4 regions of the Methylobacterium sp. E-025 genome follow, and region 2 is predicted to be linked to each of the others. Evidence: predicted binding sites of a transcription regulator. Region 2 holds the regulator's gene; each other region holds the start of a gene.

Region 1 (7,542 bases), on a different contig from region 2:
CCCGATGCGCTCGGGCGGGCGATCACCCGCTTCCTCGAGGCCGTCGGGCCGATCGACCCACTCGACGTGTTCGGCGTGCCCGATTTCGTGCCCCGGCTCGGACGCCTGCGGGCGCGGCCGGCGGGGCGCTACTTCGCCGAGGTGGTCGAGGAGCTGATCGCCCGCCGCAAGGCGCTGTTGGCGGCCGGCGGCGCGCCGCAGGACCTGATGACGCTGTTGCTGGCGGCGCAGGACCCCGAGACCGGCAAGGGCCTCACCGACCTCGAGGTTCAGGCCAACATCGTCACCTTCATCGCCGCCGGGCACGAGACCACGGCGAATGCCCTGACCTGGGCGCTGTACTGCTTGGCGAAGGACGACGCCGCCCGCGAGCGCCTCGAGGCCGAGGTCGACGCGGCGGGCGACGGCGACGTCGCGATCGAGGCGCTGCCCTTCGCCAAGGCGGTGATGGAGGAGGCGATGCGCCTGTTCCCGCCGGTGCCGTTCCTCAGCCGCCAGGCGATCCGCGACGATCGCCTCGGCCGCATCAAGGTGCCGCGCGGGTCGATGGTGCTGGTCGCGCCCTACGTGCTGCACCGGCACCGCACCCTATGGGACGATCCGGACGCCTTCGTGCCGGAACGGTTCCTCGGTGCGAACCGCGACGCGATCCCGCGCTTCGCCTACCTGCCGTTCGGGGCGGGCCCGCGCGTCTGCATCGGTCAAAGCTTCTCGCTGCAGGAGGCGGTGATCGTGCTGGCCCACATCGTCCGCGCCGTGCGGTTCCGGATGCCGGCCGACCATCCGCCGATGACGCCGCTGCACCGGGTGACCTTGCGGCCCGAGCACGGCCTGCGCATGGATGCGACCCGCCGCTGAGTCGGGCCGTCCCTATCGTGCGACCGCCCCGACCATCGGCCCGAGCGGGCGGCTGATGTCGCTGCGCTTGAGCGCCGGCGCGTAGAGGCTCGACACGCTGCCGTCGAGGAACAGCGCGTTGCGGCAGCCGAGGTCGTCCCGGAACAGGCGCGCGAAGGCGCCGAAGGTGACGGGATGCTCCGAGATCGCGAACACCGCCACCCGCCCGTCGTCGCGGACGCCGACGCCGTTGCGGATCTTCTGGCTCGGCCCGTCGGCGGAGATCTTGGGGTGGATCTGCCCGTCGATCACCAGCATCGGGCCGGACTGCGTCGCGAAGTCGGGCCTCAGGCGTGCCTTGAGGTAGTGCCCGGTGTCGAGCACGCCGGCGCGCTCGCCCTTCACGTAGAACACGCCGTTCGGCTTGAGGTGGAAGTTGCCCGGCCCGTTGGCGGTCGAGACGCCCTTCATCTCGCGGCCGTCCTCGACGTAGAGGCCGACCGGGGCCTGGCCCTTGTCGTACATGCCGGCGTTCATCGCGAAGCTCAGGCGCGGGCCCTGCTTCTCGGCGAGCGCCGAGAGCGACGAATAGGGCTGCCCGTCGGCGCCGAGCCAGAACAGCCGCACGCGCTGGCGGCGGAGATCGACGGTGCACACGGTGAAGCTGTCGCCCTGCGCCTGGACCGGCCGGCAGGCCTCGGGGACGGCCGTCTCCGCGCGCGTGCCGCCGCTCGAGACGGCCAGGAAGGCGAGAGCCGCCGCTAGGGTCGAACGTAACATCATCGTGAGGCCCCGAAGCAGCCGAGCCATTCGCACGCCTGCGGCGCGTCTCCTCACCTTAGAAAACGACGCTTTTCAAGCAGCCGCGATGGCCGCAGCGAGGAGGCGGTTTCGAATGTCGCAGCCTGAACCGAAATCGGCGCCTGCGCGTTTCTCGGACGATGGGGGTTAAGGTCACGACTCTTCTGGAGATGGTTTGATGAAGCGTCTTCTTCTTGCTTCGACGTTGATGGTCGGAGCGCTCGCTTACCTGCCGGCGTCGGCCGAGGCGCGCGGCTTCGGCGGTGGCTTCCATGGCGGTGGGTTTCACGGCGGTGGCTTCGGCGGGTTCCGCGGCGCCGGCTTCCGGGGCGGGTTCGGCGGCTATCGCGGCGGCTTTGGCGGATATCGGGGCTACGGTTACGGCCGCGGCTACGGGTACGGCCTCGGCGGCCTGGGTCTCGGTGTCGGCCTCGGCCTCGCCGCCGGCGGCCTCTACGGGGGATACGGCGGCTACGGCTACCCGGGTTACGGCTACGGCTATGGCTACGCCCCGGCCGCCTACGGCGGCTATGGTTACGGTTACGGTGGCGAGTGCGTGACCGTTCCCCGGGTCCGCTGGACGCCGTACGGCTATCGCCGCGTGCTGGTCGAGCGCTGCTACTGAGCGGATCGACGACGGAAACGAGAAAGAGGGCTGCCCGCGGGCGGCCCTTTTTTGTTTCGGCTCAGCGCTGGCGGCGCATCTCGTCCCGGCGCATCGGCATCGCGTCGATCGTCGAGAACAGCCGCAGTGCCGGGATCGGCTCCGCCGCCGTGATCTTGGCGCCGCCGTCCTTGCCGACGAGCACCGCGCGGAACGCGTCGGCCGGAAGGCGCAGCTGCCGCCGGATCACCGCGGCGCTTTCCCCATCACCCACCACCTCGACCACCACGAGATCCCGCTCGCCGAACCCGGCACGCGCCGCCTCGACGGCGGCGCGCTGCTCGGCGAGCCGGCGATCGTCGGCATCCGGGGCGGACAGGACGAGCACGCGCGACGCCTGGCGATAGCGCGCCAGCGGGTCCTGCGCCGCGGCGGCCTGGCCGGCGAGGGCGATCGACGCGATGGCGAGGGCGAGGCCGGATCCGACGCGCATGCGGTTGCTCTCGTGTTTGGGGATCGGTTCGATCGGGCAACGCGGAACGCGCGCGACGGTGACATCGGGCCTCGCCGCTGCGACATGATAGGCCGATCGATCCTCGACCCTCACGGAGACCCGGCATGGCCGCCAAGAACCGCCGCATCGTCCTCGCCGCGCGTCCGCACGGCGAGCCGACCTTGCAGAACTTCCGCCTCGAGGAGGCCGTCGTCCCGACGCCGCGCGCCGGCGAGATCCTGCTGCGCACACGCTGGCTCTCGCTCGACCCCTACATGCGCGGCCGGATGAGCGCGGCGAAATCCTACGCGCAGCCGGTCGGCATCGGCGAGCCGATGACCGGCGGGACGGTGAGCGAGGTGATGCGCTCCGAGCACCCGGACTTCCCCGTCGGCACCCTGGTCCAGGCCTTCGGCGGATGGCAGGAGTTCTCGGTGTCCGACGGCAAGGGCCTGCGAAAGGTCGATCCCGCGGTCGCACCGCCGACGACGGCGCTCGGCGTCCTCGGCATGCCCGGCATGACCGCCTATACCGGGCTCCTCAACATCGGCGAGCCGAAGCCCGGCGAGACCGTGGTGGTGGCCGCCGCCGCCGGGCCGGTGGGGTCGCTCGTCGGGCAGATCGCCAAGCTCAAGGGTGCGCGCGCCGTCGGCATCGCGGGCGGCCCCGAGAAGTGCGCCTACCTCACGCGCGAGCTCGGCTTCGACGCCGCGGTCGACCATCGCTCCGACGACCTCCCCGGCGCGCTGGCCGCCGCCTGCCCGAAGGGCATCGACGTCTACTTCGAGAACGTCGGCGGCGCGGTCTTCGAGGCGGTGCTGCCGCTGCTCAACGACTTCGCGCGCATGCCGGTCTGCGGCCTGATCGCCGGCTACAACGCCACCGAGCTACCGCCCGGCCCCGACCGGTCGCCGCTGCTGATGCGCGCGGTGCTGACCAAGCGCCTGCGGATTCAGGGCTTCATCGTCTGGGATTTCGCGAGCCAGATCGACGCCTTCGAGCGGGAGGTCGGCGGCTGGATCGCGGATGGATCGGTGAAGTACCGCGAGGACGTGATCGAGGGCCTGGAGAACGCGCCCGAGGCCTTCATCGGCCTGCTGAAGGGCCGCAACTTCGGCAAGCTCATCGTCCACGTCGCCTGAGCGGGACTTCGCAGCCGGCGCCGCGCGATGCGGCACCGGCTTGCCGCGTAATCGGAACAAAGATAGAACACAGGAGGCCGGCGCCGCGTGTGGGTGATGGGGACAAGCGCCGCTGCGCCGGTTGCCCGGGCTCGTCCCGAGGCTCATGAAGAGCACCCGCGGGTTCGGCCGGACCGAGCCCTGTGAGATCCGACGGCGAAGGAGAGAGCGATGGCGGGCAGCGTCAACAAGGTCATTCTGGTGGGCAATCTCGGGCGCGATCCCGAGACGCGCCGCCTCGGCTCCGGCGATCCGGTGGTCAACCTGCGCCTCGCGACCTCCGAGTCGTGGAAGGACAAGGCGTCGGGCGAGCGCAAGGAGAAGACCGAGTGGCACTCGGTCGTGATCTACAACGAGAACCTCGCCCGCGTGGCCGAGCAGTACCTGCGCAAGGGCTCGAAGGTCTACATCGAGGGCCAGCTCCAGACCCGGAAGTGGACCGACAATTCCGGCGTCGAGAAGTACACCACCGAGGTGGTGCTCCAGCGCTTCCGCGGCGAGATGACGATTCTCGACGGGCGCGGCGGCGGTGGCGAGATGGCGGCCGACGACGAGGGCGGCGGCCAGGTCAGCCGCGGCGGCGGCGGCGGCGAGTATGGCGGCGGCCGTTCCCAGGGCGGCAGCGAGCGGCGTCAGCCCCCGGCGCCCGCGGGCGGTGGCGGCGGTTCGCGCGGCAACTACGACCTCGACGACGACATCCCGTTCTAGGCAGCACCCGCCCGCCGGGCGCCGTCGGCACCTTGCTCCTGATATTGTGAAGGCCCCGGATCACGCATCCGGGGCCTTTTTCGTTCCGGGTTCCAAAGCATCGTCGCTCACGGTTCGAGCAGATCGCGAACGGCGGAAAGTCATTTTTTCCCGGCCGACATGATGCGCCGCTCTCCGCAAGTCTTTATCCCGGCCGATCGCCTTATTGTCCTAGATGAGGGGGCGTTCCGTGCGACCGAGGGTTGTGCTCATGTCGCAATGACGCCGCAGGATGTCATCTAGGGTTGGTAGGGCGATTCAACTTTGGTTTAGATCTTCGGGTGGATAGCGACTGAATAACGTATCTCATCCGCCTCAGGTGTCATGCCTCGCCGCCTCGTCCGCGCATTTCGTCCGTCACCGATCCGCACGTTCGCCGCCGCCGCCGAGGGGGCCGCCGCGGTCGAGTTCGCCCTCGTGTCGTTGCCCTTCCTGGCGCTGGTCGGCGCGATCATCCAGATCGCGTTCGTGATCTGGGCCGGCCAGAACTTCGACCGCACCGTCCAGAACGCGGTGCGCGGCCTGTTCACCGGCCAGTTCCAGATCGCCAACAGCGGGACGACCAGCGCAGCGGTCCTGCTGCAAAAGCTCAACGACGCGATGTGCGGAACCGGCGCCAACCGGGCCTTCACGCTGTTCGACTGCTCGAGCGTGAAGATCGACGTGTCGCTGGCGAGCTCGTTCGCGGCCGGGTCGAGCGCGACGCCGATGAACGCCACCACGAGGACCTGGAACAACGGCTTTGGGACGAGCTACGCCTGCGCGAAGCCGGGATCGATCGTCGTCGTCACCGCGGCCGTCAAGGTGCCGGTGTTCTTCAGCCTGCTCGACCTCGCCCAGATGAGCTTCGCCGATGGGACGCATCTGCTGCAGTCCACGGCCGTGTTCCGCACCGAGCCGTACCAGACCACCGCCTCGACCGGATGCTGAGGGCCGGGATGGTGCGGTGTTCCCCTCTTCATAGCTCAGGCGCGTCCGAGCGGGCCTTCGCTCGGTTCGCACGCGCGTCCGGCGGCGTCTCCGCGATCGAGTTCGCGTTGATCCTGCCCGTGCTGCTCGCGATCTTCGTGGGCCTTTCGGAGTACGCCCACGCGGTCGACAACTGGCGGAAGGTCACGCAGCTCGCCCGGACGGTGTCCGACCTGACTGCGCAGGGCGACGCCCAGAACCCGATCGACGCGTCGCTGATGCGCGACATCCTCGCCACCTCGACCCTGGTGCTGAAGCCGTTCGACGCCAGCGGCGTGAAGATCGTGGTGAGCGCGATGGCGGTCGACCTCACGAACCTCAACCTGATCCCGCGGGTCTGTTCCAGCACCGCCAACGCCAACGCGTCGCCCCGCGCCACGGGCGCCGCCTCCGACCTCACCGTGCCGACCGGATTCCGCACCAACGGGGTCCGCTACGTCCTCACCGAGGTGAGCATGCCCTACACGCCGATGCTCGGCTCGGCGCTGGTCAAGCTCGTCAACGGAGCCACGAGCACGATCACGCTCAAATCCAGCATGCCCTGGCCGGCGCGCGGCGGGCAGCCCGCCAAATCCACCTACACCGAAGTCTGGATGCCGGGAGGCGCAGCATGCCCGTGACCCCGGCCCGCTCGACACCTCGAAGGATCTCGATGCGCCGACATCTCGGCCGCTTCGCGCGGCAGCGCGACGGCAACGTCGTCCTGCTGTTCGGGCTGCTCGCGCTGCCGCTCCTCGGCTTCACCGGCGCCGCGATCGATTACGGCTTCGCCACCTATATGGAGACCAAGCTCCAGGCCGCGACCGACGCCACCGCCCTCGCTCTGTGCCAGACGCCGATGGCGACGACGAACCCGGCTCTCCAGGCCCAGGCCGTCGCAATGATGACGGGCTACATGGGCGCGACCGGCCTCACGGTCGACCCGCTGGCGGTGACGGCGAACCCGCGCCAGATCACCCTGACCACGCACATGGTCTCGCCGGTCTTCTACAGCCGCATCACGGGCGTGACGGCCCCGCGCCCGGGCGGGTCGGCGCGCTGCGCCACCCCGGTGCCCAAGACCTTCGAGATCGCCCTGGTGCTCGACAACACCGGCTCGATGGCGGAATCGAGCGGCGGCCAGAGCAAGCTCCAGGCGGTGCAGACGGCGGCGACGAACTTCGTCGACTACGTGTACACCAACGCCGCCTTCGCCACCGGCACCAAGATCTCGATCGTGCCGTTCGCCGCCGCGGTCGCGGTCGATCCGGCCGCCTACCGCTATGCCACCTGGATCGACCAGAACGGCAAGTCGGCCTATCACTGGACCAACGTGATCGCACCGGCCTCCGCCGGCTTCACCAACCGCTTCGGCCTCTTCACGGCGCTGCAGAGCGCCTACTCGGGCTGGGGCTGGGCCGGGTGCCTGGAAACGCTGCCCTATCCGCTCAACGTCCAGGACGGCGCGCCGACGAGCTCGAACCCAAGCTCGTACTACGTGCCGATGTTCGCGCCCGACGAGCCGGGCGATGGCAGCACGACCTTTGCCGGCTACAACAACAATTCCGCGTTCAGCTTCAACAGCTACATCGACGACTACACCAACGCCAACAGCTGTGCGAGCCAGTCGCAGTCGAGCACCACCTTCGCCGCCGCCGAGGGCCGCGCCTGCAAGTACGTCAACGCCCGCGACGCATCGCCGACCGCGTCGAACAGCTATACCGGCATCCCGAACGGCCCGAATTTCGGCTGCACCACCCGCCCGCTCCAACGGCTGACCAGCAGCACGGCGACGCTGAAGGCGCTGATCAACGCGATGGCGCCGCTCGGATCGACCAACATCCACGAGGGCCTGATGTGGGGCTGGCGGACGCTGTCGCCGAGCAGCGTCTTCGCCGACGGTGCGCCCTACGCGTCGAGCACGGTCAACA
Region 2 (7,542 bases):
TCTGGCCCGGCGTCGGCAGCTCGCCGAACAGCATCAGGTAGCAGGTCTCGAGGAAGTCGCCCTGCTCGGCGAGCTGCTCGATCGGGTAGCCGCGATAGAGCAGAACGCCCTCGTCGCCGTCGATGTAGGTGATCTTCGATTCGCACGAGGCGGTCGAGGTGAAGCCCGGATCGAAGGTGAAGGCGCCGGTCTGGGCGTAGAGCTTGCCGATGTCGACGACGTCGGGGCCGATCGTGCCGCTCTTGACGGGCAGAGAGATCTGCTTGCCGTCCACGGTGATGGTGCTGGCTGCGCTCATGGAACGTGGACCCTTTCCTGGCAACGAATCGAAGCCGGCCCAGGCTGCGCTCCGCGCCGCCCGGGACCCGAAGTCACCGGCATTTTGCTGCAGGTGCTCACAAGCCCATCGGGTTAGCGGATCGGCCGAGCGCCAGCAACGGGGCGGATGACAACCACGTCGAGACGCCAAGCGAAAACCGGGCCGCGCGTGCGCTGCGGCGGCGGTCTCAACCCTTCGTGATGCCGTCGCCGAGACGGGCGAGGCTCTCCGCGCGTCCCAGCACCGCCATCACGTCGAACAGCGGCGGCGAGGTCGTGCGCCCGGTCAGCGCCGCGCGCAGCGGCTGGGCGACCTGCCCGAGCTTCAGGCCGGCGGTCTCCGCGAAGTGCCGCACGGCCGCTTCCGTCGCGGCGGCGTTCCAGTCGGGCAGGGCTTCCAGCGCCGGCAGGATCGCGGCGAGCCGCCCGCGCGCCTCGTCGGTGAGGAGGGCGGAAGCCTTCTCGTCCGGCACCAGCGGCCGCGCGGCGGTGAGATAGTAGGCGCTGTCGAGCAGCTCGATCAGGGTCTTGGCCCGCTCCTTCAGCCCCGGCATCGCCGCGACGAGCTTTTCGCGAAGGGCCGGCGCGAGCGGTGCCGAGAGGCCGCGCTCCGGGCCGACGTTCGGCAGGATGCGCTCGATCGCGTCGACGAGGTCGGCGTCCGCCGCGCCGCGGATGTAGAGGCCGTTGAGGTTCTCGAGCTTGGCGAAGTCGAACCGCGCCGGCGAGCGGCCGATCGCCTTCAGGTCGAAGGCCGCCACCATCTCCTCGGTCGAGAACACCTCCTGGTCGCCGTGGCTCCAGCCGAGGCGGACGAGGTAGTTGCGGAGCGCGGCCGGCAGGTAGCCGAGGTCGCGGTAGGCGTCGACGCCGAGCGCGCCGTGGCGCTTGGACAGCTTGGCCCCGTCCGCCCCGTGGATCAGCGGGATGTGCGCCATCCTCGGCACCTCCCATCCGAGCGCCGAGAAGATCTGGCTCTGGCGCGCGGCGTTGGTGAGGTGGTCGTCGCCGCGGATCACCTGGGTGACGCCCATGTCGTGGTCGTCGACGACGACGGCGAGCATGTAGGTCGGGTTGCCGTCCGAGCGCAGCAGCACGAGGTCGTCGAGGTCGCGGTTGGCCCAGGTGACGCGGCCCTGCACCGCGTCGTCGACGATCGTTTCGCCCTCGCTCGGGGCGCGCAGCCGGATCACCGGCTTCACCCCGGCCGGTGCCTCGGACGGGTCGCGGTCGCGCCAGCGCCCGTCGTAGCGCAGCGGCTTGCCCGCCGCCCGGGCCTGCTCGCGCATCTGCGTCAGCTCCTCCGGCGTGGCGTAGCAGCGATAGGCGTTGCCCGAGGCGAGCAGGCTCTCGGCGACCTCGCGGTGGCGCTCGGCGCGGGCGTACTGGAACACCACGTCGCCGTCCCAATCGAGCCCGAGCCAGCTCATCCCGTCGAGGATCGCGTCGATTGCCCCTTGCGTCGAGCGCTCGCGGTCGGTGTCCTCGATGCGCAGCAGCATCCGGCCGCCCATCCGGCGGGCGTAGAGCCAGTTGAACAGCGCCGTGCGGGCGCCCCCGATATGGAGGTAGCCCGTGGGCGAGGGCGCGAAGCGCGTGACGACGGGTGACGACATCGGACGATGGATCTTCTGGTGACGGGGCTGAAGGAGCACCCTGAACGCGGCCGCGGCACGGATCGGCCGATCCGGTTGCGCGCGTCTAGATCGCTCTGCGACGGAGGGAAAGGCGGTTCGTCGTCCCCGACGACGCACGGAAGCTGGGGACCTGCGCCCGGACCCGGCCCGGACGGCTCTAGCACGCCCTCGCGGATGCGTTAAGAATCGGGTCGGCGCAGCCGTTTCGCGCCGACCGGTGTGCCGATCATGGCGCGGGACATCGCACGATCGACGGGACGGGCCGTCGCCACGTCGGCATCAGGCCGCTCCCTGTCGCCCGCCGTGCTCGGGCCGGCCGTGCGCGGCTGGGTCGTCGGCGGGCTCGCGATCGAGGCCGAGCAGCGGCGGCTGTTTCCCTGGCTCGCGGTCGCCTTCGGGGCCGGCATCCTCGCGTTCTTCACCGCCACCGACGGCATGCCCTCGCTCTGGGCGCCCCTCGTCGCGGCCGGCGCCTGCGCCGCGACCCTGCCGTTCCTCGGTGCCCGGCCCGCGGCGCTGGCCGTCGCCCTCGGGCTGATGGCGGCGCTCCTCGGCTTCGCGGCGAGCGCCCTGCGGGTCGCGCAGGTGGCGGCGCCGGTGCTGACCCGCACCATCATCGCGCCGCTCGAAGGCCTGATCGAATCGCTGGAGGAGCGTGAGGAGGGCGCCCGCCTGGTGGTGCGGGTCGCGAGCCTCGGCACGATGGCGGCGGCCGAGCGGCCGGTCCGGGTGCGCGTCTCGTTCAAGAAGGCGCCCCCCCTGCGGCCGGGCGACTTCATCGCCGCCACCGCCCGCCTGCTGCCGCCCCCCGAGGCGGCGCGCCCCGGCGGCTACGATTTCGCCCGCGACGCCTACTTCCGCGGGATCGGCGCGGTCGGCTCGCTCCTCGGCAAGATCGCGGTGAAGCCGCCGCCCGAGCCGGTGCCGTGGTCGCTCCGGCTCGCGGCCGCCGTGGACGACGCCCGCAACGCGCTGACCCGCAGGATCACCGACGCCAACGGCGGCCAGGCGGGCGCCGTCGCCGCCGCCCTGGTGACCGGCAAGCGCGGGCTGATCGCGCCGGCCACCAACGACACGCTGCGGGCGGCGGGGATCTACCACGTGGTCTCGATCTCGGGGCTCCACATGGTGCTGGCCGCCGGGGTCGTGTTCTGGCTCGTCCGCGCCGGCCTCGCCCTGGTGCCGTTCCTGGCGCTGGCCTGGCCGATCAAGAAGATCGCCGCGGCGCTGGCGATGGTCGGCGTCACCGCCTACTGCGTCTTCTCCGGCTGGGACATCGCGGCCGAGCGTTCCCTCGTGATGACCCTGATCATGCTCGGGGCGATCCTGGTCGATCGCCCGGCGCTCAGCATGCGCAACCTCGCTCTCGCCGCGCTCATCGCGCTCTCGCACGAGCCGGAAGGCTTGCTCGGCCCGAGCTTCCAGATGTCGTTCGGGGCGGTGGCCGGCCTCATCGCCTGCGCCCGCCTGATCGATGGAGGGATGTTCCGCCGCGACGGGGCGGGGCGGATCGGCCGGCTGATCGCGCTGTCGCTGACGACGGTGGTCGGCACCCTCGGCACGACGCTCGTGGCGCAGGTCGCGACCGCGCCCTTCGCCACCTACCACTTCCAGACCGTCCAACCCTTCGGGCTGATCGGCAACGCGCTCACCCTGCCGCTGGTCTCGCTCGCGGTGATGCCGGCGGCGGTGCTGGGCATCGTCGCCTACCCGTTCGCCCTCGACCAGCCGGTCTGGTGGCTGATGGGACTGGCGGTGCGCGGCATGCTGACCATCTCCGGCTGGATCCAGGGGCTCGGGCGCGCCAACGTCGTGGTCCCGGCCTTCGGCACCGCCGCGCTCGGGTGCCTCGCCGCGGGGCTGCTGCTCGCGACGCTCCCGGTCTCGCGCCTGCGCTGGCTCGCCCTGCCGCCGGCGCTGCTCGGGCTCGGCCTGGCGACGATGCCAGCCCGCTACGACATCTACGTCGACCGCCAGGGCAGCGGAGCGGCGGTGCGCCGCGCCGACGGCAGCCTCGTCGCCCTGGGGCGGCCGTCGAACTTCGTGCTGGAGCAGTGGCTGAAGGCCGACGGCGACGGCAGGCCGGGCGCGCAGGCGACGGGCGGTTCCGTTTGCGACCGGATCGGATGCACGCTTCGGTTGGCCGACGGGCGCGCGGTGGCGCTTATGAAGGATCGCCGCGGCTTCGCGCAGGATTGCGCCAAGGCCTCGGTGCTGATCACGGCGCTCGCCGCACCGCCCGGCTGCGCCGCCGCCCTCGTCATCGATCGCGCCTACCTCGCCAGCCACGGCGCCGTGGCGATCCGCGTCGAGCCGAATGGCTTCATTCTGGCCGACACGCATGAGCCGGGACGGACGCTGCCGTGGCGCCCCGCGATGGTCCGTCCCCCGCCCCAGGGAACGGACGACGCGGCAGCGGGCGGATCGTCGCCCGCGGCCGAGCCCAAGCCGAAGGACGTCCCGTTCCAGGGCATGGCCGTACCGCCCCCCCGGGCGGAGGACGCCGACCCGGCACCCGACGATCCGGCCGCGGACGGCCCGAACCCGGAGATGCCGGGCGAGACCCTTCAGTAACGGCGCACGAGGCTGACCAGGCGGCCCTGGATCTGCACCCGATCCGGCCCGAGCACGCGGGTCTCGTAGGCCGGGTTCGCGGCTTCGAGCGCGATCGAGGAGCCGCGACGGCGCAGCCGCTTCAGCGTCGCCTCCTCGTCGTCGATCAGCGCCACGATGATGTCGCCGGTGTTGGCGGTGTCCTGCTTGCGGATGACCACGAGGTCGCCGTCGAGGATGCCCGCCTCGACCATCGAGTCGCCGCGGACCTCCAGGGCGTAGTGCTCGCCGCCGGCCAGGAAGTCCGGCGACATGGTGATCGCGTGGCTCTGGTTCTGGATCGCCGAGATCGGCGTGCCGGCCGCGATCCGGCCCATCACCGGGATCGACACCGCGCGACCGCTGTCGTCGACCATCTGCGTCGTGGAAGGACGCGGCGGCACGGCCTTCGAGCGCCCGCCCTCGACCACGCTCGGGGTGAACCGGCGCGGCGCGGCGGGAGCTGCCGGCACCGGGGCGGGCGCGCTGGAGCGGCCGGCGCCGTCGGGCATGCGCAGCACCTCGATCGCCCGAGCCCGATTCGGAAGCCGGCGCAGGAAGCCGCGCTCCTCCAGGGCGGTGATCAGCCGGTGGATGCCGGATTTCGACTTGAGATCGAGGGCGTCCTTCATCTCGTCGAACGACGGCGGAACCCCGTCCTCGCGCATCCGCTCGTCGATGAATCGCAGGAGATCCAGCTGTTTACGGGTCAGCATCGGCGCGGCTCGCAGGAATGCGCGGCCACACGAAGGTGGAGCCGCAGAAACAAAACACGAACACGTTAAACGTTCGTCAAGTGTTCCGCAAGGGTTCTCATCGGCCGATCCGACCGTTGCATCGAATTTCGTCGCGCGCCGAGCCCTTTTCGATCGCTGCGCTGTGGGGCTCAGCCCTCGAGGCTGCGGCGCACGGCGCGGGCGGTGACCGCCGAGACGCGCACGTTCGATTCCCGCGTCACGCCGGCGATGTGAGGGGTCAGGATGAGGTTCGGCACGTCGATCAGCGCCGCGCCGCCCGCGGCGTCCACGGGCTCATGGGCGAACACGTCGAGCGCCGCCCCGCCGAGGTGCCCGGACCGAAGCGCCGCGGCGACGGCGGCCTCGTCCACGACGCCCCCGCGGGCGGCGTTGATCAGGATCGCGCCCGGCCGCATCCGGGCGATCGCCGCCGGCCCGATCATGTCGCGCGTCGCCTCGGTCAGCGGCACGTGCAGCGAGAGCACGTCGCTCGTTGCGACCAGCGCGTCAAGGGTCAGGCTCGCCACCGCGCCGTGCGCCAGGCGCCACGCGGCGTCGTCGGGCGCAAGGTGCGGGTCGAAGGCGGCGACGGTCATGTCGAGGGCCGCCGCACGGCGGGCGGTCTCGCGGGCGATCGCGCCGAAGCCGACGAGGCCGAGGCGCTTGCCGGCGATCTCGCGTCCCATCAGCGCGTTGCGCGGCCACGCGCCCGCGGCGACCTGCGCGCTCGCGCCGTAGGCGCCGCGCAGCAGCAGCAACGCGGTGCCGATCACGTACTCGGCCACCGCGCCGTCGTTGGCGCCGGTCGCGGGATGGACCGCGATCCCGCGGGCGGCGCAGGCGGCCAGATCGATGTTGTCGAGCCCGACGCCGAGGCGGCCCACCACCCTGAGGTCGGATGCCGCCGCGAGCAGGCCCGCGCGCACCTGCGTGCGGTTGCGGACGATCAGCCCGGACGCGCCCGCGAGCGCCGCGCGCAGGGCGTCCGGCCGGTCGACCAGGGTCGGATCGTAGAGCGTCTCGAACCCCGCGAGCTCCGCCGCGATTGCGGCCTCGTCCATGAACTCGCTGATGACGACCTTGCGCATGGGGCGGCGATCCTTCTCCGCGGCCGGGCCGGTGCCGGCGGGCTGCCCGCTCTGCCGCGGCGTCCGGGCGACGTCGCAGCTGGGGGCATCGTCATCACGCAGCCGAGCGCGTCGGTAAAGGCGGCCGCGCCGCCTATCCGAGTGGGTGCGCCGATCGCAGCGCGATTAACCGCTTCGCAATGCCGCCCGGCGTAAGGTCCCGGGCATGAGGTGCGACCAGCGACAGCGCCTCCCGACATTGCGTGACCGACGCCGACGGCCGAGCCGGCGATTCGGAGACACCGGAGCAGTTTGACCATGGCCCTCGATCTCAGCATGCCGATCCTGGTCGTCGACGACTACCAGACGATGGTTCGCATCATCCGCAACCTGCTCAAGCAGCTCGGCTTCGAGGAGGTCGACGACGCCTCCGACGGCACGGCCGCGCTGGCGCGCCTCAAGGGCCGCAAGTACGGCCTCGTGATCTCCGACTGGAACATGGAGCCGATGACCGGCTACGAGCTGCTTCGCCACGTCCGCGCCGACGAGGGCCTGCGCACAACGCCGTTCATCATGGTCACCGCCGAGTCGAAGACCGAGAACGTCATCGCCGCCAAGAAGGCCGGCGTGAACAACTACATCGTCAAGCCGTTCAACGCCGCGACCCTGAAGAGCAAGATCGAGGCGGTCTGCGGCGCCTGACCGACCTTTCGGGGCCGACACGCGGAGGAATGCTGACGATGGGTTTGCAAAGACCGCTCGGCGCGACGATCAACCCGGCGACTATGGTGTCCGAGTTGATCGAGATCGCGGACTACATCGCCCACGTGCGCGACGAGATCGCGGCCCTGCGCGCCAACGAGCTGACGCACGACCGCATCCCGATGGCGCACGAGGAGCTCGGCAACGTCCTCGCCGCGACCGCCGGCGCCACCAACACCATCATGGAGGCGGCCGAGTCGATGCTGGCGCTCCCGGACGGGCCGGAATACCGCGCCGCGGTCGAGAGCGGCATCGGCACGATCTTCGAGGCCTGCGCCTTCCAGGACATCACCGGCCAGCGCATCGGCAAGGTGGTCGCCGCCCTGCAGCAGTTCGAGCTGCGGCTCGCGCGCTTCGCCAGCGCGGTGCGGGCGCGGGACGCCGCCGGACAGGACCCGGCCGAGGCCGAGCGCAACGAGCGCGCCCAGC
Region 3 (7,542 bases), on a different contig from region 2:
GGCGCTCGGCGGCCTCACCGATCCGCGCGTGACCTACTGGGAGCCGGCGAAATGGGTGGCGCGCCTGCGCGCGACCATGACCGGCGGCGGCCCGGTCCTGCTGCGCACCAACATGGAGGCCGGCCACGGCGGCGCCGCCGGCCGCTTCGACCGGCTCGAAGAGGTGGCGCTGATCTACGGCTTCGCGCTGGCGGCGGTGGGGAAGGCTTGAGGGGACGCGGGGTGGCGCCGCCGAGATAGGAACACGCCCTCCCCCCACTGCGGGGGAGGGAGGACGCGCATCACGGCTGGGCGGGCGGCGGGCGGATGTCGAGCGGGCGCTCGGCCGGCGGTTCGGCGGTCTCGGCGCGGGCGCGGCGGGCAGCCTCCTCGGCGGCCTGCGCCTTGAGCCGGGCCTGGCGGGCGGCCTCCTCGGCCGCGGCCCTGTCGGCGGCCGCCTTCTCCGCAGCCGCCTTTTCCGCAGCGGCCTTCTCGGCGGCGGCCTTGAGGGCGGCGGCGCGGGCCTTGTCCATCTCGATCCGGGCGCGGCGGCGCTGGCGCTCGATCTGGTCGGCCTCGATCAGCTCGATGGTCTCGAGCTCGCGCTGCAGCACCAGGGCGGCGAGCCCGGTGGTGAGCGGGCCGACGTCGAGGCTGCGCTCGGGCGCGGCGAGCGGGCCGGCGAAGCCGAGCTGGATCGCGGGCGGCCCGCCGCTCCAGCCCTTCGGCGCCACACCGCCGCCGAGCGTGCCGCGGGCGTCGAGCCGGCTCGTTCGAAGATCGTAGCCGAGCGTCCCGTTCCAGCGCGCCGCGCCGAAATCGAGGTCGAGCGGCCCGGCGCGCACGACCCCTCCGATGATGGTGGCCGGCGCCGAGGCCGGCTGCGTCGTGCCGGCAGCGGCCTTCGACAGCTCCTCGGCGACGAGGGCCTGGAGCCGGCCGTCGCGCAAGGGGTCCTCGATCTGCAGGGCGCGGACGAGGGCGCGCCCGACGGCGGCGGGATCGGTCTCGGGCAGGTTGAGGGCGGCGAGCGTGAGGCTGCCGGTGCCCGAGAGGTTGGCCGCCAGCGCGCCGGGCGTCTCGCCGGAGGTGCCGAAGCGCAGCGCCGCCGACAGGCGCCCGCCGAGCGGGCCGCCCCCCGCGAGCGCCGGGATCGACAGCTCGGCGACGGTACCCTCGCCCGCGATCGAGGCGAGGCCGCCGCGACGCGACAGGGTCGCCGAGCCGGCGATCCGCCCCTCGGCGAGCCTGGCCGAGAGGTCGCGCAGCGTCAGGGTCCCCTCCTCGAACCCCAACGCCATGGCGGCGCCCGAGGCGGTGAGCCCGCGCCCGAGCTCGAGCTGGTCGACCCTGAGGTCGAGGGAGACCGGCGGTCCCGGCGGTGGCACCGGGCCGAACCGGCCGGCGGCGCCCGCCGGCATCGCCAGGGCGGCCGCGAGGTGCGGCAGGGACAGGCGGGCGAGGCGCGCCGCTCCCGACAGCGCCCCGTCCGGCGCGCGGACGAGGGTCGCATCGAGGGCCGCCCCCGCGATCCGGCCGGCGAGCGCGGCACGCGCGTCGTCTCCCTGCCGGGTCAGCGCGACGGAAAGGTCGGCCGGCCACGGCCCCGGCGCGAGGGCGGCGGCGCCCGCCAGCGTCAGGAACGGCGCGAGGTCGGCGGTCTCGATCCGCAGCGCGCCGGATCGGGGCGGGCCGCCCTCGGTGGGAAGCCGCAGCGGCGTCGCGGTCGACAGCGTGGCGCCGGCGATCGTGCCGGTCGCCTGGAGCGTCAGGCCGCCGTCGGCCGCGCGGGCCGCCACCAGGCTCAGGTCGGCGGGCTGCTGCAGGCCGGCGATGTCGGTGCGGCCGAGCCAGGTGCCGGCCCGCGGCGTCGCGAGGCGGATCCTCGCCCCCTCGACCGCGCCGGCGCGGCTGACCAGCGACAGGTCGAGGCTGCCGCCCGCGGCCTGGCCCGTGGCGGCGAGCCGCAGCGCGTCGGCGTCGCCCGCGTCGCGCTCCAGCGTGACGGCGAGGTCGAGCGCGCCGGCGCGCAGGAAGGCCGGGATCAGGCGCGTCTCCGCGATCCAGACCCGGTCGACCAGGGCGAGCAGCGGCGCCGCCACCGGGGCCGAGAGCCGGCCGGCGACGCGCCCCGTGCCGTCGGCGCCGATCCGCCCGGACAGCTTGGCGTTGGCGCCGGCCAGGTCCGTCACGTCGAGGCTGTCGACGACGAGGGCGGCGCCGTCCGACTGGATGCTGGCCGAGAGCGTGCCGTTCCCGGTGCCGGTCACGCCGTAGCGCAGGTCGCGCGCCTCGATGGTCAGGCCGAGGTCGTGCCCGTGCAGCCCCGCGAGCGCGTTGCCGAGCGGCGGCAGGCCGGCAACGTCGAGGCCGCGGGCGCGGATCTGCGCGTCGAACCGGCCGCGGGTCCGGCCCTCGGCCGGGGTGTAGCGGGCATTTCCGGTGACCTGCGCCTCGCCCAGCGCGAGCCGGAGGTTGCGCAGGGAGAACGCGGTGCCGGCCGCCGAGACCTCGGCCGAGACCTCGACCGGCCGCCCGTCGAGCAGCGCCGTCGGCGGCCCGTCGAGGCCGAGCCGGCGCAGGTAGCGCCCGAGCCCGTCGGAGGCCGGGGCCGCGAGCGCGACCGGGCCGGTGAAGCGCGGGCTCGGATCGGTGTCGATCTCGCCGCTGGCCGTGACGGTCGCCGCACCCGGCGCCACGGCCGAGAAGCGTCGCAGCAGCAGGCCGCCGGTGCGGTCGAGGGTGCCCGTGGCCTTGAGGGTGGACCATTCCTCGAAGCCGAGCACGGCCGCCTCGACCGAGAGGTCGAGGTCGAGCATCACCGGCAGGCCGCCACCCGATTTCGCGCCGACCTTGGGCAGCCCGCGCGCCACGAAGGCCTGCCCGCCCGGCGAGAGCAGGAAGGCGTCGAGGTCGAGGCGGCGCGCCTCCAGGGTCAGCCCCGCGCGCCAGCGGCGCAGGTCGATCTGGCCGCTGCCGGAAAGCCGCAAGGCTTGCCCGCCCGGATCGATCTCGGCGTTGACGCCCTCGAACCGGACGAGGGCGCCGCGGGCCTTGAACTTGCCGCCCAGCGCGAACGGCAGGTAGGCGCCGGCGGCCTGGGCCGGCGGGCCGACGACGAGGCGGGCGCTGCCCTCGGCCTCGGCGACGAGCGGGCGCGGCTCGGTGCTGCGGGCGCCGCCGCGCGGATCCGCCGGCACGAAGGCGACGCGGGCGTCGGCCTCGAAGCGCGGATGGGCGTCGCCGCCGCCCGAGAGCTTCAGGGCGACGGCGCCGTCCGCCGCCGGCTCGCCGCTGACCAGGGTGAACGGCAGGCCGCCGCTGGTGCCCGCGACCCGCCAGGGGCCGACGAGGGCCGGCGCCTGGATCTGCACGGCTTCCGCGTAGAACTGGTCGGTGCGCCCGGTCGCGGGCACCACCGTGGTCAGCAGCAGCTGCTGGACGTGGAGGTCTTCGATCGCGAGGTCGCGGCCGCGCAGGGCCTCGCCGAGGCCGGCCGGCACCACGAGGGCGTCGCCCTCGGTCACCGGCAGCTTGACCTCGGCGCGGCCGATCCGGGTCTCGGTGAAGCGGAACGCGCCCGCCAGCAGCGGGCTCAGGCCGAGCTCGGCCTTGACGAAGCGCAGATCGAGGGCGGGCCGTCCCGGCTCGTCGCCGAGATGAAGGCGGTCGAGGCGCAGGCGCGGCGAGGGCAGCAGCCGCACGTCGATGCGGCCCTCGCTGCGCACCGGCAGGCCGAGGGACCGGCTCACGGTCGCGTCGACGAAGGCGCGATGGGTCGGCCAGTCGATGAAGGGCGGCACCGCGAGCGCCGCGACGAGGATCAGGATGACGGCGCCCGCGAGCGCGGTCAGGAGGTCACGCACCGTGATCGTTCCGCATGCACCCCGCGCCACCCGGCGGGTTCACGGCGGGCATAGCACGGCGCGGGACCGCAGGCGCCAGGGCGCCCGCGGCCTTGGTTCAACGCCCGCGGGCTCGGCTCAGCGCCGGGGGGCGACGATCACGCCCGGGGTGGGTTGGGGCGCCTGCATCTGCTGGCTGCGCTGGATCTCCATGCGCGTGGTGTTGTTCTGCGAGGTGAGGTTCTGCTGCAGCGCCCGGGACTCGCCCTGGCGGGCGAAGGACTCGTTGGCGGCGTCGGGGTTGCCCTGCCGGACCTGCGCGAGGGCGGGCGTGGCGGCGAGGGCGGCGATGATGGCGATCGGCACGATGCGCATCGGGCGCTCCTGTGTGGGGGATGTCTGTCGATGATGTGAGCAAGCGGCCGGCCTGCTTCAAGTTCCCGCCCGGCGGCCGCGCGGGGCGGCGACATTGCGTCCGGGCCTCGGGCTCCGGGCCTCGGCGATCGCGCCTCAGCGTCGAGGCCTCGGCGTCCGGGTCTCGACGCCGTTCGCGTTTTGGTCCAGGGATTGCCCATGCCGAACTCTTCGCATGCGACGCCGCCTTCCGACGCGGAGCGTGGCTCCAGCTCCATCGCCGCCCGCGCCATGGGGGCCTTGCGCCCGAGCGCGTCCTCCTATCTCGACGGCCTGAACGATGAGCAGCGCCGCGCCGTCGAGGCGACGGAGGGCCCCGTCCTGGTGCTGGCCGGCGCCGGCACCGGCAAGACGCGGGTGCTGACGACCCGCATCGCCCACCTGATCACGACCGGCCGGGCGCGGCCGTTCGACATCCTGTCGGTGACCTTCACCAACAAGGCCGCGCGGGAGATGAAGCACCGCATCGGCACGCTGATCGGGCCGGCCGGCGAGGGCATGCCCTGGCTCGGCACCTTCCACGCCATCGGCACCAAGATCCTGCGCCGCCACGCCGAGCTGGTGGGCTTGAAATCCGACTTCACGATCCTCGGCACCGACGACCAGCTGCGCCTGATGAAGCAGGTGCTGAAGGACCAGAACATCGACGAGAAGCGCTGGCCGGCACGCGCGCTCGGCCACGTCATCGACGGCTGGAAGAACCGCGGCCTCGGCCCGGACCAGATCCCGGCCGGCGAGGCGCAGGCCTTCGCCTTCGGCAAGGGCGGCGACCTCTACGCCGCCTACCAGGCCCGGCTCGTCACGCTCAACGCGGTCGATTTCGGCGACCTGCTGCTGCTCTGCCTCAAGCTGTGGCGCGAGAATCCGGACGTGCTGGCCAACTACCAGGACCGGTTCCGCTACATCCTCGTCGACGAGTACCAGGACACCAACGTCGCCCAGTACCTCTGGCTCAGGCTGCTCGGGCAGGTGCGCAAGAACATCGCCTGCGTCGGCGACGACGACCAGTCGATCTACGGCTGGCGCGGGGCCGAGGTCGACAACATCCTGCGCTTCGAGCACGATTTTCCCGGTGCCGTGGTGGTCCGCCTGGAGCGCAACTACCGCTCGACGGGCCACATCCTGGCCGCCGCCTCGGGCCTGATCGCCAAGAACCAGGGCCGGCTCGGCAAGACCCTGCGCACGGAGGACGAGCTCGGCGAGCCCGTCACCGTGTCGGGCGCGTGGGATTCGGAAGAAGAGGCGCGGCTCCTGGCGGAATCGATCGAGGCGCTCCAGGCCAAGCAGCACCCGCTCTCCGAGATCGCGGTGCTGGTGCGGATCTCGGCGCAGATGCGCGAGATCGAGGACCGCTTCGTCCAGCTCGGCCTGCCCTACCGGGTGATCGGCGGCCCGCGCTTCTACGAGCGCGCCGAGATCCGCGACGCGCTGGCCTACCTGCGCGCGACCAACAACCCGTCCGACGACCTCGCCTTCGAGCGGATCGTGAACACCCCCAAGCGCGGCCTGGGCGACGCGACGCTGCAGCAGCTCCACCTCTACGCCCGCGCCGAGCAGGTCCCGCTGCTCCATGCCGCGCGAAAGCTCTGCGAGACCGACGAGCTCAAGCCCCGCGTGCGCTCGACGCTGCGCGCGCTCACCGAGAGCTTTTCGCGGTGGGCCAGGCTCGTCGAGAGCAACCCGCATTCCGAGGTGGCGCAGACCATCCTCGAGGAATCCGGCTACACCGAGATGTGGCAGAAGGAGAAGTCGGCCGACGCCGCCGGGCGGCTGGAGAACCTCAAGGAGTTCGTCCGCTCGATGGAGGAGTTCCCCGACATGGGCGCCTTCCTCGAGCACGTCTCGCTGGTGATGGAGGCCTCGGAGGCCGAGGGCGCCGAGCGCGTCTCGCTGATGACCCTGCACGCGGCCAAGGGCCTGGAATTCGACACGGTGTTCCTGCCCGGCTGGGAGGACGGCCTCTTCCCGAACCAGCGCGCCCTCGACGAGAGCGGCCGCGCGGGCCTCGAGGAGGAGCGTCGCCTCGCCCATGTCGGGCTGACGCGGGCCCGCAAGCGCGCGAAGCTGTCCTTTGCCGTCAACCGCCGCATCCACGGCCTGTGGTCCTCGACCATCCCGTCGCGCTTCATCGACGAGCTGCCGGAATCGGCGGTCGACGTGATCGAGGCGCCGGCCCACTTCTCCGCCGGCGCCTCGCGCTTCGACCGCAATCCGCAGCCCTTCGGCTCGAGCTACGGCACGCCGGGCTGGCAGCGGGCGCAGGCCAATACCGGGCAGCAGAACAACTTCGGCAAGGGCGCGGCGCACACCACCGCCCGCGGCTTCGGCGCCTCGCCCGGCGGCGGGCGCGGCGGCCCGCGCCAGATCGAGGGCGAGCTGATCGCCAAATCCACCGGCACGCCCTCGGCCTTCGAGGCCGGGATGCGGGTTCTGCACACCAAGTTCGGCCCCGGCGACGTGGCCGCCGTCGACGGCAACAAGCTCACCGTTGACTTCGACAAGGCCGGTCGCAAGATGGTGCTCGACAGCTTCCTGCAGCCGGCCTGAGGCCGCTCGCGGACGAGCGTGACGTCGGGCGTAGGACACGACCTTGGGCGGACCGGACACGGCCCCATCCCCCGACCGTCCCGGCGCACCATCCGCCGTCGTCCGAGCCATTTCAGCAACACCTGCCGGGCCCCGTCATGCGGCCGTCGCATCGCCCGACTCTATGGTGCGCGCGTTGCATGCTCCGGCAACGACCAGGCGGGCCGCGCAGCGGCTCGTCTTGTCCACAAGCTTCGTGTCGAGGGCCGGAACCGGCTCGAGGCAGCGTCATTGCTTCCGAGAGGAGAGATAAGCCCACGATACGAAGGTTAGAGCGAAGAGCGGTTTCTGGTTAGCAAGTCCTTTTGGTTGGCAAATCCCACGCGGAGTGTTGATCGATGAAAAGACGGCGCGCACGACTCGAGCTGGTGGAAGACCGCACGGTCCGGCTGCACAGGACCCGCTTCGACGAGGAACGAAACCTAGGCCCGATCCAGCCGCTGACCGACCGGCAGGCGGAATACCTCGACGCGCTCGCCCTGAACCCGCAGGTCATCGTGCTCGGCCCGGCCGGCACCGGCAAGACCTACATCGCCGGCACACGCGCCGCCGACCTGCTGCGCCAGCGCCGGATCGCCAAGGTGATCATCACCCGCCCGAACGTTCCCGGCGGCCGTTCGCTCGGCTTCTTTCCCGGCACGCTGGAGGAGAAGATCGCGCCCTGGGTCGCTCCCCTCACCGAGGCGATGAAGGAACGGATGGGCGCCGCCGCCTTCGA
Region 4 (7,542 bases), on a different contig from region 2:
CGCCTCGATGGTGGCGTTGAGGGCGAGCAGGTTGGTCTGGTCGGCGATCTGCGAGATCAGCCCGACGATCTGGGCGATGCTGCCGGCCGCCGTGGCGAGCCGCCGGACCTCGCCGGCCATGCCCTCGGCGTCGCGCTCGGCCGCCGCCGCGAGGTCGGCCGAGGCCGTGACCTGGGTGCCGATCTCGGCGACCGAGGCCGAAAGCTCCTCGGTCGCCGCCGCCACCGTGTCGGCCGAGAGCGCCGCCTCGTGCGACGCGCGGGCGACCTGAAGGCTCAGCGACGAGGCGTCCCCGGCCGCCCGCGTCATGCCGTGGGCCGCCGCCTCGAGCTGGATCGCCGCCGCCGAGACCGCCTCGACGATGCCGCCGACCCGATCCTCGAACCCGTCGGCGAGCTCGAGCGCCGCCGCGCGCCGGGCCAGCTCGGCGTCGGCCGACATCCGCTCCTGCGCCGCGCGGCTGCGGCGGCGCTCGGCGACGTTGTCGCGGAACTCGATCGCCGCGGCGGCGATGGCGCGGACCTCGATCGGGCCACCCTGGGGAATCGCCACGTCGTCGTCGCCGCGGCCGATGGCGGTGAGCGCCCGCGACATCCGGATCAGCGGCCGGGCCACCGCGGTGCCGAGGCCGAAGGCGAGGGCGCCCGACAGCAGGAAGATCGCGAGCGCCGCCCCCGACCAGATCGCGAGCGCCCGTTCGGCCGTCGCGCGAACGCCGCCGGCCTCCGCGGCGAGGTCGGCGGTGAGGTGGTCCTCGACCGCCTTGAGGCCGTCGATGCGCTGGGTCGCGAGTCGGAACCAGAGCGGGGCGTCGCGGAAGGCCAGGGCTTCGCCGGGCATGGTCTCGAGGGCGACCTTGCGCAGGCGCGCCACCTCCCGCGCCGGGGCGGTGGCCTCCGCGGCATCGAGCAGGGCTCCTTGCGCCGGCTCCGCCCGGGACCGGAACAGGCCCTCGTAGGTGGCCTGGTCGGCCTGGAGGGTGGCGAGGCGGCGGATCCCGGCGAGGTCGAGGCTGCCGGCGGCGAAGGCGGCGGAGGCGGCGGCACGCTCCTGGCCGGCATATTCCTTCATCGTCAGGAAGGCGGCGTAGGAGGCGGCGTGGTTGGCGATCCCGACGGGGCCGATCACGCCCGACAGGGCGCGGACCAGCCCGAGGCCTTCGCCGATCAGACCGGTATAGGCGGCGGCCGCCTGGGGCGCCGTCGGCTTCAGCGCGTCGACGGCGTTGCGCTGCGCGTCCAGGCCGTCGAGCGCCTGCGCGAAGGCGGTGGCCTTGCGGGTGAAGGCGGGGCCGTAGGCCGCCGCGCCGGCCGTGACGGCGGCGGCGAGGCCCTGGCGCGCGGCGTCGGTGCGGGCGCGCTGCGCGACCAGCTCCGCCTTGAACTGCGACCCCTTCGAGGCGAGGAACAGGCTGGAGGCGCCGCGCTCGCGCTGGCCCTCGTGCGCGAAGGCGCTGATCCGCGAGGCGAGGCCGACAAGGTCCTCGACCTGGACCATCTCGGCGCGCTGCGCCATCCGGTCGGAGATCGCGACACCGGCCACCGCAGCGAAGGCGAGGCAGGGCGCCAGCGCCACCGCCACGATGCGTCCCCGCAAGGACATCGGAACACCGGTCTTCATTCGCCCACGCATCCCAAGTCTTCGCACCGCGTCGATACGGACGACTGCGCTACAACCGGTAAAGACGCCGTTGCCATCACAGGTCGATGCGCTGTTCGATCGTCGCGGGCGCGATCTTCAACGGCGGGAGCCCGTCGGCAGCGTATTCGCGGACCCGGACACCAGGACATCGGCGGGCGATGCGGACGCGTCGTCGGGGCGACCCCCGGGCACGACTTCCGGACCTGCGCGAAGATCCGCGATCCCGCCGACGGATCGGGACGCGGCGGCATGCATTCCGGACGCCCGATCAAGACGCCGCGCCCGGCGCCGCCCTATCACGAGGCGCCGAGAGCGCGCGCGGCGGGTCGGCCGCGACGACGCCGGGCGTACCCTTGGGAGGCCATCATGATCCGTACCATCCTCGCCGCGAGCCTGCTGATCGCCGGCCTCGCCGCCGCCCGGGCCCAGACCGGCGACATGTCCTGCGCCGACTATCTGAAGGCCGACGCGCAGGCGCAGGCCTCGATGAGCGCCGCCGACAAGGCGATGATCGCCGCCGACCCGCAGGCGGCCGCGATGGACGCGAAGATGCGCGCCTACTGCAAGGCCAACCCGAAGGCCTCCTCGTCCGAGGCGGCGATGAAGGCGATGCAGTAATCCCGCCGGAGCCGCGCGCCCGGCACGGGCGCGCGGTGATCCTGGTCGTCGGCCGCCCCCCGAACGGGGCCGGCGCAGCCAAAAGATGCGGGCGGCCGCAGGGCCGGACGCGTCGCGGAACGAGGGCCGAGTTGCCCACGTACGCGTTTCGTTCTAGCAGACACGCGAGCATGCCGGGCCTGCGTCCCGCCCGCCGCACCTTGCCGAAGGCTTCGGACGGACGACATGACCCGGCGCGGCGGTCGCTTTCGCGATCGCCGGATCCCGCCCGTGTCGACGCCTCGAAAGACCGCCCCCGCCATGGCCAAAGCCGTCGCCGCCAAGACGCCTGCTGGCAACAAGACGCCTGCTGCCGATAAGACGCCTGCTGCCAAGACGCCCGCCGCGAAAGCGCCGCCCGCCAGGAAGCCCGCGAAGGCGAGCCCGGCCGCGCGGGCGGTCGAGGCCGAGGCCGGTGTCGACGCGAAGCTCGAGCGCCTGTTCGACCGCGAGACGCCGGCGGAGCGCGACCGGCGGGTGATCTCGGTGCGCGGCGCCCGCGAGCACAACCTGAAGAACGTCGACCTGACGATCCCGCGCGACAAGCTCGTGGTGTTCACCGGGCTCTCGGGCTCCGGCAAGTCGTCGCTCGCCTTCGACACGATCTACGCCGAGGGCCAGCGCCGCTACGTCGAGTCGCTCTCGGCCTATGCGCGCCAGTTCCTGGAGATGATGTCCAAGCCCGACGTCGACCAGATCGACGGGCTCTCGCCGGCGATCTCGATCGAGCAGAAGACCACCTCGAAGAACCCGCGCTCCACGGTGGGGACCGTCACCGAGATCTACGACTACATGCGCCTGCTCTGGGCCCGCGTCGGCATCCCGTACTCGCCGGCCACCGGCCTGCCGATCGAGAGCCAGACCGTGCAGCAGATGGTCGACCGCGTCCTGGCGCTGCCCGAGAAGAGCCGGCTCTACCTGCTCGCGCCCGTGGTCCGCGGCCGCAAGGGCGAGTACCGCAAGGAGATCGCCGAGTTCCAGAAGAAAGGCTTCCAGCGCCTGCGGATCGACGGCGAGTACTACCCGATCGACGACGTGCCGAAGCTCGACAAGAAGCTCAAGCACGACATCGACGTGGTGGTGGACCGGATCGTGGTGCGGGCCGACATCGCGAGCCGGCTCGCCGATTCCTTCGAGACGGCGCTCGAGCTCGCCGACGGCATCGCCGACATCGAGTTCGCCGACGTGCCGGAGGGCGAGACCCGGGAGAAGATCACCCTCTCGTCGCGCTTCGCCTGCCCGGTCTCGGGGTTCACCATCGCGGAGATCGAGCCCAGGCTGTTCTCGTTCAACAACCCGTTCGGCGCCTGCCCGACCTGCGGCGGCATCGGCCACGAGATGCGGATCGACGCCGAGCTGGTGATCTCCGACGAGGCCCTGAGCCTCAAGCGCGGCGCCATCGGCCCGTGGGCGAAGTCGACCTCGCCCTATTACGGGCAGACGCTCGACGCGCTCGCCCGGCATTACGGCTTCAAGACCGACCTGGCCTGGTCGCGGCTTCCCGAGGCGGCGCGCGCGATCATCCTCTACGGCTCCGGCAAGCAGTCGATCCGCTTCGACTACGACGACGGCATGCGCAAGTACGCCGTCAACAAGCCGTTCGAGGGCGTGATCCCCAACCTCGAGCGCCGCTACAAGGAGACCGAGAGCGACGCCGCGCGCGACGAGATCTCGCGCTTCATGAGCGAGACCCCGTGCGCCGCCTGCGGCGGCAAGCGGCTGAAGATCGAGGCGCTCGCCGTCAAGGTCGCGATGGAGGATATCGGCGCGGTCACCGCGCTCTCGGTCAGCGAGGCGCACCGCTGGTTCTCGGCGCTGCCGAAGAAGCTGACGCAGAAGCAGAACGAGATCGCGGTGCGGATCCTGAAGGAGATCCGCGACCGGCTGTCGTTCCTGGTCGACGTCGGCCTCGAATACCTGACGCTGGCCCGCGGCTCGGGGACCTTGTCCGGCGGCGAGAGCCAGCGCATCCGCCTCGCCTCGCAGATCGGCTCGGGGCTCACCGGCGTGCTCTACGTGCTGGACGAGCCGTCGATCGGCCTGCACCAGCGCGACAACGAGCGCCTGCTCGGCACGCTGAAGCGCCTGCGCGACCTCGGAAACTCGGTGATCGTGGTCGAGCACGACGAGGACGCGATCCTCCAGGCCGACTACGTGGTCGACGTCGGGCCGGGCGCCGGCATCCACGGCGGCCGGATCATCGCGCAGGGCACGCCCGCGGAGGTGCTGGCCCATCCCGACTCGCTGACCGCCAAGTACCTGACCGGCGAGAAGTCGGTGCGGACCCCGACCGCGCGGCGGAAGGGGCGCAAGGGCAAGCTCGGGGTGTTCGGCGCCCGCGGCAACAACCTCAAGAACGTCGACATCGAGATCCCGCTCGGCACCTTCACCTGCGTCACCGGCGTCTCGGGCGGCGGCAAGTCCACGCTGATCATCGACACGCTCTACAAGGCGGTGGCCAAGCGCCTGAACGGCGCGCTGGAGCATCCGGCGCCCTTCGACCGGCTCGAAGGGCTGGAGCACCTCGACAAGGTCATCGACATCGACCAGTCGCCGATCGGGCGGACCCCGCGCTCGAACCCGGCGACCTATACCGGCGCCTTCACCCCGATCCGCGACTGGTTCGCCGGCCTGCCCGAGGCCAAGGCCCGCGGCTACCAGCCGGGACGGTTCTCGTTCAACGTCCGGGGCGGCCGCTGCGAGGCGTGCTCGGGCGACGGCGTCATCAAGATCGAGATGCACTTCCTGCCCGACGTCTACGTCACCTGCGACGTGTGCAAGGGCAAGCGCTACGACCGCGAGACGCTGGAGGTGAAGTACCGCGCCAAGTCCATCGCCGACGTGCTCGACATGACCGTCGAGGAGGCCGCCGACCTGTTCAAGGCGGTGCCGACGATCCGCGAGAAGATGGAGACGCTCAAGCGCGTCGGGCTCGACTACGTCAGCGTCGGGCAGCAGGCGACGACGCTGTCGGGCGGCGAGGCGCAGCGGGTCAAGCTCTCGAAGGAGCTGTCGAAGCGCTCGACCGGCCGCACCCTCTACATCCTCGACGAGCCGACCACCGGCCTGCACTTCCACGACGTCGCCAAGCTGATGGAGGTGCTCCACGAGCTCGTCGACCAGGGCAACACGGTGGTGGTGATCGAGCACAACCTCGAGGTCATCAAGACCGCCGACTGGGTGATCGACATGGGCCCGGAGGGCGGCGACGGCGGCGGCGTGGTCGTCGCCCAGGGGACGCCCGAGCAGATCGCCGCGTCGACGGCGAGCCATACCGGGCGCTTCCTGCGCGACGTGCTCGCCCGCCGCCCCGCGGCGAAGCCGGCCGCTTCGCGGGCGGCGGTGGCGCGGCCGGCCGCGGAGTAGGCGCGCCGCGCCCTTCCGCCTCCCGGCGATGGGGACATCCGTTCGGCAAGATCTGCCGAGCGGTCGCGCCGCGTCGGCGTCCGATTCGGCCTGTCTCGCGGCCGATCCGCCCGTCCGGGCACGGCCCGACCGTCCGATCGGGACTTTCGGAGTCCGCCGGCGCGGGCCGGGACGTCCCCCCGGGATGGCGATCGGTCCCGCCGGGCTTGCCGAATCCTCCCGCTACGCTTCCCCCGACAAGAGCCTGAAACGGATGCGCTATTCTGCCGAATCCGGCCCCTCCGAATGCAATTTCTGCGACCGTCGCTCGGCCGCCGCACCGCAGCAAGGTTGAGGCATTTGGGCAACGGTTCGGCTCTCGCTGTCCAGATACGAGGCATTCCACTGTCTTTCCCAAGCGCTCTGTAGAATAGTTATCAGCGTTGAGACACGGGCCGGCTTCGTAGGGGGCGCTTGGCACATCTCGCACGGGAGCCGCGCAGACGGCAGACCGGCAAGGTAGTGCAGAGGCGGCGGGACGAAGCTCGGAAATCCTTGGGAAGGAACGAGAAAATGATGAAGACCTGGCTTGCCGCAGGTGCGGTCGCCCTCACCGTCGGCATGAACACCAGCGTTCAGGCGACGCCGTCCACGCAGCCCGGCGAGCAGGTCGGCCTCGCCTACGGCCCGCTGCCGGAAGGCGTCTACGCGATCAACACGTTCAGCACCGGCCGCGGCGACGCGCGCAACAGCCCGGACGTCGGCGTCAACGTGCCGATCCTGGTCTGGTCGACCGGCTTCAAGGTCCTCGGCGCGAGCATCATGCCGGTGATCGCGGTCCCGTCGGTGTTCGTGGGCACGAACAACGCGGCCGGCGTCCCGAACCAGGACCAGAGCTACTTCTACAACCCCTTCATCGGCAACATCTTCGCCTGGGATCTCGGCAACAAGATCAGCACCGCCTACCTCGTCGGCGCCTACATCGGCGTCGGCGACCGCGGCTCGCTCTGCAACGGCACGCTGACCGCCGGCTGCACCCCGGTGCTGCCGCAGAACGCCTCCACCTCGATCCGCAACACCGGCGCGATCTCGTACACCGGCGACGGCTACAACCTGACCGCGGCCCTGACGCACATCTTCTACGTCGACGACGCGGCCCGCTTCGGCGGTCAGTTTGCGGCGCTGGGCCCGATCGTGAACGCCGACGGCCTCTACCTCGACCTGACGGCGACCAAGACCTTCGGCAAGTTCGAGATCGGCGCCGTGGCCTACGGCTTCACCGACCTTCCGATCAACCGGAACCGCGGCGCAGCCTTTGCGGCCTATCAGCGTCAGGGCACGTTCGCGGCCGGTGGCCTCGTCGGTTACGACTTCGGCGCGTTCAAGGCTCAGGTGTTCGTGACGCGTACGGTCGCCGATCGCGGCGTCGGCGCCTTCGCCGACGAGACCCGCGGCTGGTTCCGCATCATTGCGCCGCTCTACACGGCGCAGGCCGCCGCCGCCGCGCCGGTGCCCCTGATGCGCAAGTACTGAGGCCGGGAGACGCGGCGGGTCCGGCAGGATCCGCCGCCGACCGAGGTCGAAGCAGAAACCGCCCGGTCCGCGAGGACCGGGCGGTTTTTCTACGTTTCGGACGACGCCGCGCCCGGTGCGCGACCGGAATCGATCCCGCCCGAAACCTTTCCGTGCGAGGCTCCGTAAGGCCGCCCGTAGCCCCGCGCACCGGGGCCCTACGAACGGTCAGGATACCCCATGACGCAGCATCACGCCTCCCGCTTCGCCACCTTCGCCCTCGCGCTCGCCCTCGGCGCCGCGCCGGTCGCGGCCTTCGCCAAGAACCCGATGGTCGGCGGCGCGCCGATGTATGCCAACAAGACGATCGTCGAGAACGCGGTCAAC

The links. Region 2 encodes LexA, which represses DNA repair genes until DNA is damaged. Its sites were predicted from a motif close to TGTTCNNNNTGTGTTCNG; they were not measured.
Region 1: ssb (single-stranded DNA-binding protein) is a predicted target of LexA. The motif match lies at 3,930-3,947, and genes of this name have one in related genera.
Region 3: MKK64_RS06485 (ATP-dependent helicase) is a predicted target of LexA. The motif match lies at 4,370-4,387, and genes of this name have one in related genera.
Region 4: uvrA (excinuclease ABC subunit UvrA) is a predicted target of LexA. The motif match lies at 2,398-2,415, and genes of this name have one in related genera.

What each region holds. Positions count from the first base shown of each region.
Region 1 is NZ_JAKSYR010000102.1:248,678-256,219, reverse strand. Features, by position in the region: gene MKK64_RS13435 (cytochrome P450) at 1-858, shown strand, start outside; gene MKK64_RS13430 (phosphodiester glycosidase family protein) at 871-1,620, opposite strand; gene MKK64_RS13425 (hypothetical protein) at 1,817-2,263, shown strand; gene MKK64_RS13420 (DUF4174 domain-containing protein) at 2,325-2,735, opposite strand; gene MKK64_RS13415 (NADP-dependent oxidoreductase) at 2,861-3,877, shown strand; gene ssb (single-stranded DNA-binding protein) at 4,088-4,624, shown strand; gene MKK64_RS13405 (TadE/TadG family type IV pilus assembly protein) at 4,988-5,593, shown strand; gene MKK64_RS13400 (TadE/TadG family type IV pilus assembly protein) at 5,587-6,252, shown strand; gene MKK64_RS13395 (vWA domain-containing protein) at 6,285-7,542, shown strand, end outside.
Region 2 is NZ_JAKSYR010000071.1:6,406-13,947, forward strand. Features, by position in the region: gene gltA (citrate synthase) at 1-298, opposite strand, end outside; gene gltX (glutamate--tRNA ligase) at 507-1,934, opposite strand; gene MKK64_RS07445 (ComEC/Rec2 family competence protein) at 2,184-4,529, shown strand; gene lexA (transcriptional repressor LexA) at 4,523-5,263, opposite strand; gene MKK64_RS07455 (NAD(P)-dependent oxidoreductase) at 5,434-6,372, opposite strand; gene MKK64_RS07460 (response regulator) at 6,670-7,053, shown strand; gene MKK64_RS07465 (protein phosphatase CheZ) at 7,092-7,542, shown strand, end outside.
Region 3 is NZ_JAKSYR010000062.1:162,816-170,357, forward strand. Features, by position in the region: gene MKK64_RS06470 (S9 family peptidase) at 1-211, shown strand, start outside; gene MKK64_RS06475 (AsmA family protein) at 282-3,845, opposite strand; gene MKK64_RS06480 (hypothetical protein) at 3,963-4,199, opposite strand; gene MKK64_RS06485 (ATP-dependent helicase) at 4,398-6,785, shown strand; gene MKK64_RS06490 (PhoH family protein) at 7,163-7,542, shown strand, end outside.
Region 4 is NZ_JAKSYR010000115.1:97,194-104,735, reverse strand. Features, by position in the region: gene MKK64_RS16540 (methyl-accepting chemotaxis protein) at 1-1,602, opposite strand, end outside; gene MKK64_RS16535 (hypothetical protein) at 2,008-2,259, shown strand; gene uvrA (excinuclease ABC subunit UvrA) at 2,560-5,664, shown strand; gene MKK64_RS16525 (transporter) at 6,217-7,176, shown strand; gene MKK64_RS16520 (fasciclin domain-containing protein) at 7,396-7,542, shown strand, end outside.